DNA from 2 places in the Pseudoalteromonas undina genome. Region 2 is predicted to be linked to the other one. Evidence: predicted binding sites of a transcription regulator. Region 2 holds the regulator's gene; the other holds the start of a gene.
The links. The regulator LexA, encoded in region 2, represses DNA repair genes until DNA is damaged. The targets are predictions, from matches to a motif close to TACTGTATNNNNATACAGTA.

Region 1 (4,355 bases), 1.7 Mb from region 2:
CGTTTTGATGACAACAAAAATATCCTACGTGTTATCTCTGCAATAGTAATTATAGTTTTCTTTACCTTATACACTTCATCGGGTGTTGTTGCCGGTGGTAAGTTATTTGAAAACTCATTTCAAATGAGTTACGAAATGGGCCTATACATCACCACGGGTGTGGTAGTGGTATATACCTTATTTGGTGGATTTTTAGCGGTTAGCCTTACAGACTTTGTGCAAGGCTGTATTATGTTTGTGTCGTTGTTAGCAGTGCCAATTGCCACTTATATGATGCTTGATCAACCATTTATGGATACCTTAGCAAATGCAAATTATCAGCAGTTACTAAGCTCGGCCTAAAGCAAGCGAAATTCATTCTTTAAGTATGCTTGACTGGTTTGCTGGTGGTTCTACTATTGCTATTATTTCTGCAATGGCATGGGGTTTAGGTTACTTTGGTCAGCCGCATATTATTGTTCGTTTCATGTCTATTCGTTCAGTAAAAGAAATGCCAACCATGCGTCGTATTGGTATGTCTTGGATGACGTTATCTGCTATTGGTGCGGTATTTACTGGCCTATTTGGTGCTGCATTTATGATTGAAAATCAAATGCCGATTGCCGATAAAGAAACAATTTTCTTAGTATTGGCTGAATTAATTTTCCACCCGTTAATTGCAGGTTTCTTACTGGCGGCTATTTTAGCTGCGATTATGAGTACTATCTCATCGCAATTATTAGTGTGTTCAAGTTCTTTAACTGAGGACTTTTATAAGATTTACTTAAATCGTAATGCTTCGCAAACTGAGCTGGTATTAGTAGGGCGTATTAGCGTGATACTGGTTGCGTTATTTGCAATTTACTTAGCGTATGACCGCAATAGTTCAATACTAGATTTAGTAAGTAATGCATGGGCAGGTTTTGGTGCTGCATTTGGTCCATTGGTATTGTTTAGTCTTTACTGGAAGCGTATGAACCTAAAAGGGGCTATTAGCGGTATGGTTGTTGGTGCTCTAACTGTGCTTGTATGGATTTATGCGCCTATTACTATTAATGGTGATAGCTTAAGCAGCGTGATATATGAAATCGTCCCTGGCTTTATTTTAGCAAGTATTGCTATTGTAGTAGGAAGCCTTGTAACTGCTGAGCCGAAAAAGGAAATTACTGATCTGTTTGATGAAGTTGAATCGTCATTATAAGTGATTAGTTAACCTAAGTTTTGGTTTAAAAAAATGCCAACCAGTTTAACTGGTTGGCATTTTTATTGACTGACTTTTAACATTAGCAAATAGTGATGATTTACTCGCTTTTAGCTATCATTATTTAAAGGCATAAAAAAACTGAATTCGAATACCGAATTCAGTTTTTTTAATAATTACTATTAGGTTTTTAAAAGTACTAACTTGCAGCTTTATCTTTTATATCTGCAACGTTATCTGACTTTGTTTTTTTAGCTTTTGCAGGTACTTCTTTAGTCCCCTTAAGTACCGCCATAAAGTCGTCTTTACTTTTCGCAATCTCAAGTGCAAGCGACTCAACTTGTTGTTCACTTAGAGGCACATCTACTTTTTCAAGCATTAGTTCTAGTGACTCGGCGATATCGAGCATTTTGTCATAGGCATCAGCTTCTTTTTTAGTAGTAAACGTCATGCGCTCGACTCCGTTTCGTTCTACAACATATTTAACAACAACAGCCATGATTTCTCCTGCTTACTTACGTGGCAATATGATTATTTTAAATCATTAGATTACTGTTTTTATGTACAGTACAAGCTTGCGCGTTATTTTGCAAGCTTTAGCCTTAGTTTATCTGCAGCTTAATTGACAATAAAGGCCAACTCTACTTTATTTATTAAGTCACTTTATAACGCGTTGCAGTAAAGGAGTCGCAAGGAGTGATTGTTACCGTTAGTACTTAGTAACCACAACTTACTTAAAAGTGCTGGGTGTAAATAATCAACGAATGTTCATGTAGGAACACAAAAGGAAATAGTATGAAATTAATTAAAATAATCTCGTTAGCAGCTGCTTTATGTTTATTACCTATGGGTACCACCTTTGCGCAAAGCGATATGCTATCAGAGCAGATGCAATCAGCCATGGTTAATATTAATACTGCTGATTTAAAACAGTTAATTAAGTTACCAGGTGTCGGTAAGAAAAAGGCACAGGCAATTATCGACTATAGAGAAGCTAATGGTGATTTCACATCACTTGGAGATCTAGCTAAAGTAAAAGGGGTGGGTAAAAAAATGCTAGCCAAACTTGATGGTAAGGTAACGTTTTAACTAAAAAGGGCGCTATGCGCCCTGATCAAACTGTTTTAAGGCAGCACCAAGGTGCTTTTTAGCAAAGTTAATATCTACTGGTGCTGTTAATAGCGGATAGCTCAACCCAGCTACAATTAAAAAGGGCACCAGTAACCAACCTTCGAAAAGAGTAAATATTAAAAAGAATGGGCTTAATAGCATCAGCTTTAGTATGCGTATAAAGACCCTGTCACTGGGTGATAGCATGCTTAAAGAGATAGCTATAACAGTTTGTCGTTGACGAACTTTTAAATGTTTAAGTTCATCAACTTGGCTTGAAAAAAAAGTAAACATATTAAAGTGACTTTTTAGTAATTAATCGACTGGCCACTAATATAAACAGTGTGGCGGTAAAGAGTACAAAAATAATTTCCATCCATGCTGGCATACTTAGGCTGGCAAATTGCCAATCTATATTTCCGCAATCACCTGTCGCTTCAAAAAATTGCGGTATCCAGTGATGTAACGGCATAAATTCTGGAAAATTTGGCTCAAATTCACAGCTAAATGCAAATGGGTCTGTTGTTGTTTGCATTTCAATATGCTCACGAGCTATTAGTAGCCCCCATACACTCGAAATCCCCCATGTTGTATAGGCAACAATACGTACTGCGAGATTGTTTGGTTTACTAGCTCCAATAATACCCGCAAAAAGTAGACCTAATACTGCGGTGCGCTGGTAAATACACATAATACATGGCGCTAACCCCATGTTGTATTGAAAGAAAAGTGCAGTAACTTCAAGTAGAAAAACAATCCCACTGAATAATAACCAAGGTGTACGCTGAGTACTTAGATTAGCAAGCCAGTTCATAACAAATCCGTATTTAAATAAGGGCTTAGATTATGACTTAGGATAAACAGCGGGGCAAGTAAAAGGAAAAAACGAGGGCTATGAAAGCTTGTCGTCCCTTAAAGTTAGAGATCCTGTGCTGCATGACTTCCCCTAATAGACCTACTCAGAGCCATCAAGTTAATCTGATTCATGAATAGGAAAGAGGTATAGAATAATAGTTAAAGTGTCTCGTATGAATAATAGGTGGGCATTCATATTGTGTTTAATTTCTACCAGTAAAGTTACCCTTTTAATCACATACCTAGGTAATTTAACTTACTTTACTTGTTAGTTGTGACTTGTCTGGTACAATCAGTCAGTTAATCGTATGTAGCGATGTAATGTGAATTAATTCGAGTAGGAATTGAATGAGAATTTTTAAAGCGAAAAGCCCAGCAGGATTTGCTGAGGAATACATAGTAGAGTCAATCTGGAATGGTGATTTCCCTCCAGGTTCAATTCTGCCAGCTGAGCGTGAACTCTCAGAGTTAATTGGTGTTACTAGAACCACATTGCGTGAAGTATTACAACGATTAGCCAGAGACGGTTGGCTAACAATCCAACATGGTAAACCCACTCGCGTAAATAATTTTTGGGAAACGTCAGGACTAAATATCCTTGAAACACTGGCTCGTTTAGACGAAGATAAAATGCCAGAGCTAACTGATCAGTTACTTTCAGCTCGCACTAACATCAGCGCAATTTACACTCGTGCAGCAATAAAGCTTGCACCAGAGCGTGTTATTGAAATTTTATCGCAAAGTGATGAACTAGAAGACAGCGCACAAGCATTTGCTGATTATGACTATAAAGTGCACCATGAGTTAGCTGTTGCTGGTAACAACCGCATATATGTGTTGATCCTTAATGGTTTTAAAGGCTTTTATTCTAAGATTGGTTGTCATTACTTTTCAGATCCTCGTACCCGTGAGCTTGCACGTCAATTCTATAAAGATTTAACTAAGCTTGCTGAGAATAAAGAGCACGATGGTGCGATATTCATGATGCGCAAGTATGGTCATCAAACCGGTGAAATATGGCAACATATTCGCGGTGATATGCCTAGTGACATTATGGATTAGTAAAAAAGCCTGCTTTAAGCAGGCTTTTTTATGAACAATAATTCGTGTATTTATCAAGCGTTCGCTATTTTAGAACGGCGCTATCTATAAATACGATTGTTAATTTATTTTTGATAGCCATAGAATAATGATTAATTAGATATGGTGC
Region 2 (4,355 bases):
ATAGGGTTAGTTAAGTTTAACACTCTGGCATTGTCATGTTCTGCCGAAGTCCCCATTACATCTCCATTGTATGATTTATTAGGGTTCGACCAGTAATTAATACGTGTACAATTACCTGGACAATTATATGCCATCACTGAACGCCATTGTGATTGAGGCTGTTGGTAACCATGTCCAAATGAATAAGGAGTTGTTGAAGGATCGTTTTCTGGATTATGGCGAGCGCCTTGTAAGTGCCCAATCTCATGACCAAAGGAATAGTAGCCCGTTGCACAATTATAATCGACCATAGCAAAAGCGCTTTGAGCATTAGCGCCAATGGCTTTGGCCTGGCCACAGTAACCATTGACATCATTTACTAATATAACTACATCTGCACCGAATTGATCGCGTAATGTATGTGCTTCATCCATATAACCATCGTTCTTAGCTGCTAAACGATTTAAATCAGTACTTGAGTTTGCAGCTTCAGTATAATTAATTTGGCTCATGTGGGCTATGCTAACAACTGCGTTGACGCCTGAGTTTTGATAACCTTGGTTGGTTTCAACAACCGCAAGATCAATTAAGCTATTTATATCCCCTGATTTTTGAGCTGCTGCTGGGGTATATAAAACTAATAAACTAATATTACTTTGCGTTTCGTTAGCCATTACCGATTGAGTGTTTTGAGCTATTAAAATTTGTTCACTCATAAACTCCAGGTGATTAGACTGTTTATAGTCGGGAGCATGTTCAGCTGGCTGCTTTTGGGGATCTAATTCAATGAAATTATGACCAGAGTGCTTATTTGGTTGTAATTTATATATCTGTTCACCTACTTTTACAGTACCCGAAATGCCTTTTGCAGATTTAATAAGTGTTATTTCGTCATCTTCTAAACTTTTACCAATCCAAATTAAGCTTCCCGTTGCTGACAAACTTGTTGAACTTTTTATAAATTCAATGTCGTTACCTTTAACAGGTAAAAGAAAGGTATTTGTGCTATTTGTGAGCTCAAAAAGAGGCTGGCCAAACTGTAATTGATTACTTGTTTGTGTGGCCACGCTTTGTGACTCATTAATATATTGCACTTCAAAAAGCGGAACTTGAGCTTGTGTATAGCCGCTGAATAGGAGTCCGATAAATAAAGGTGAGTATTTTTTCATTTCATAGTCCTTTTTGGTTTGTTTTGTCCACATAAAGTGTACACGCTAATATTTTTATTTCAATTAATTAACATTGCCACCTATTAAAATTAACTATTGTTGTAAATTTTAAGATACATTTTTTATTTTTACTGTTGATGGGTTGCTTTAATCAGTGCAAAAATAATTTTTAGTAGTTAAGAGCGGGTTATATCCTAATGCGATAAGCTAATTATTATCAGTGGAACTAACTTAATTTATATTTGCGATCTTAAAATAACTGTATATACTCACAGTTAATTGTACTGTATGGAAAACCAGTTGTATGCGACCATTAACGAAACGCCAAGCGCAAATACTCGAACTTATCAAAGTGTTTATTAAAGACACTGGTATGCCTCCTACACGTGCCGAGATTGCACAAACACTGGGTTTTAAAAGTGCAAATGCTGCAGAAGAACATTTAAAAGCACTGGCTAAAAAAGGTGTGATTAAAATGAAGCCGGGCGCGAGTCGGGGTATTCAGCTTGTTGAAGAAGAAGAGCCAGAGCAACTGGGCTTACCTTTAATTGGTCGAGTTGCTGCGGGTGAGCCAATATTGGCGCAACAGCATGTAGAAAGCCACTGTAAAATTGACCCTTTAATGTTTAAACCTGCGGCCGATTTTTTACTGCGTGTTAACGGCATGAGTATGAAAGATATTGGCATTATGGATGGCGACTTACTCGCTGTACATAAAACTCAAGTAGCTGAAAATGGTCAGGTTGTTGTTGCTCGAGTGGATGATGATGTTACGGTTAAACGTCTAGAAAAAGCCGGCAGAAAAGTATTACTGCATGCTGAAAATGACGAGTTTTCAGCTATTGAAGTAGACTTGGAGAATGAATCTTTCAATATTGAAGGTTTAGCGGTGGGTGTTATTCGTAACGCTGATTGGATGTGATATTTAAACATAACTTAGCGCTTAATATTGATTAGGCGCTGTTTTTACATGAATTATTTTTGTACGATATTGCTTGTGAATCGCTTTTTGTTATTTCAAAAAATCACTAAATACTTTATAGATAAACAAATTTATTCTAATTGTTTTAAATCATAAAACTTTATATTTTTTCCGCTGTTATTCAAGCTACCCCTTACCAACTCTGACTCTTAGATTAATTACCTCATTAGTTAATATTTTTTTGCTGCACTTTTTTAAGTAACCCCCTTGTTTATTTTTCATACTCACCTTGCTTATTGTTTATTTTTTAACTAGTTATTAAAGAGCTGGAATAAAAATAACTCACAGCCTTGTCGTTTTGAGCACACACATTTAGTAACTCCAGCACCCTTATAAAAAATAAAAATAACGAATGGGCGTTTAAGCCGTATGCCTCTTCGCTTTGCGTCAGCAATAGCATCAAAGGAGCCGTCACATGGGTAAGCTGAGTTCTTCCTTGTGGCTTATATTGTTAGTTTTTTCGCAAAATGTGCTTGCTAATAGCCAATATAATATGCGTAAAGGCGTAACTGATATAAGTAATAATGTATACCAACTGCACATGACCATATTTTTAATATGTTGTGTGATTGGGGTGATCGTGTTTGCCATTATGTTTTGGGCACTCATCCATCATCGCAAGTCTAAAGGGGCTGTCCCTGCCCAGTTTCATGAAAGTACCAAAGTAGAAATACTCTGGACTGCCATTCCTTTTGTCATCTTAATTGTTATGGCCATTCCTGCGACTAAAACGTTAATTGCCATGGAGGATACCAGCAAAGCTGATATCACCATAAAAATTACTGGATCACAGTGGAAGTGGCATTACGAGTATATGGGGGAGGACGTTGAGTTTTATTCAATGTTAGCGACTCCTCAAAATGAAATAACGAATCTTGCCGATAAAAACCCGAATTATTTACTCGAAGTAGATAAGCCGCTGGTGCTACCGATTAATCAAAAAGTACGTTTTTTAATGACTTCAGATGATGTAATTCACTCATGGTGGGTACCTGATTTTGCAGTTAAAAAAGATGCAAACCCTGGGTTTATTAACGAAACATGGACCAGTATTAATGAAGTAGGTACTTACCGCGGGCAGTGTGCAGAGCTGTGTGGTAAAGATCATGGCTTCATGCCTGTTGTGGTAGAAGCAAAAACAGAAGAAGACTTCAAAACGTGGTTGGCAGAAGCTAAACAAGCTAAACAAAAAGCGGCTGAAGCAGACGCTGCGTTATTAGATCAAGTGGTACCAAAAGAGGAGCTGATGGCTCTTGGTGAGCAAGTTTATATGGCGAGCTGTGCAGCGTGTCATCAACCTACAGGTTTAGGTTTGCCGGGTGTCTTTCCAGCACTTAAAGGCAGCCCAATAGTTATAGGTGATATCAAAGGTCATATCGATATCTTACTTCATGGTAAACCAGGTACAGCGATGCAGTCTTTCGCAAAGCAATTATCTATTAAGCAGATAGCAGCCGTTATTACTTATAAGCGTAACGCATGGGGTAATGACACCGGAGAGGTAATTCAACCAAGCGAAATACAAGCGGCACTGGATGCTGATGGGGAGGCTAAATAATGAGTAGCATTGCAGAACAACCTAATTCCAATGAGGCTCATCATGGCCATCAACCTGCAACAGGCTTTAAGCGCTGGTTATTTACAACCAACCATAAAGATATAGGAAGCTTATATTTAATTTTTTCTCTCACCATGTTTTTGATTGGTGGAGCAATGGCTATGGTTATTCGGGCTGAGTTATTTCAGCCGGGTTTACAATTGGTTGATCCTCACTTTTTTAATCAAATGACCACAGTACACGGTTTAATCATGGTGTTTGGTGCAGTAATGCCTGCATTTACTGGATTGGCAAACTGGATGATTCCGTTAATGATTGGTGCGCCAGATATGGCATTACCGAGAATGAACAACTGGAGCTTCTGGATTTTACCATTTGCGTTTTTGATTTTGTTAGCGTCACTGTTTATGCCTGGTGGCGGTCCTGCATTTGGGTGGACCTTTTACGCTCCGCTTTCCACCACTTATAGTAACGACAACACAGCAATGTTTGTATTTGCGGTACATATAATGGGTATCAGTTCGATTATGGGTGCCATTAATGTGGTGGTCACCATAGTGAATATGCGTGCTCCGGGTATGACATGGATGAAACTGCCGTTATTTGTGTGGACATGGCTGATCACGGCTTTTTTACTTATTGCAGTAATGCCGGTACTTGCTGGTGC

Region 1: a site for LexA is predicted at 1,731-1,750, ahead of PUND_RS06295 (YebG family protein). Genes of this name have one in related genera too.

The regions. Positions count from the first base shown of each region.
Region 1 covers NZ_AHCF03000003.1:572,233-576,587, forward strand. The annotation lists partial or broken gene putP (sodium/proline symporter PutP) at 1-1,180, shown strand, start outside; gene PUND_RS06295 (YebG family protein) at 1,380-1,679, opposite strand; gene PUND_RS06300 (ComEA family DNA-binding protein) at 1,976-2,269, shown strand; gene PUND_RS06305 (hypothetical protein) at 2,282-2,584, opposite strand; gene dsbB (disulfide bond formation protein DsbB) at 2,586-3,104, opposite strand; gene fadR (fatty acid metabolism transcriptional regulator FadR) at 3,494-4,207, shown strand.
Region 2 covers NZ_AHCF03000003.1:2,304,714-2,309,068, reverse strand. The annotation lists gene PUND_RS14315 (M12 family metallo-peptidase) at 1-1,148, opposite strand, end outside; gene lexA (transcriptional repressor LexA) at 1,453-2,070, shown strand; gene coxB (cytochrome c oxidase subunit II) at 2,546-3,688, shown strand; gene ctaD (cytochrome c oxidase subunit I) at 3,688-4,355, shown strand, end outside.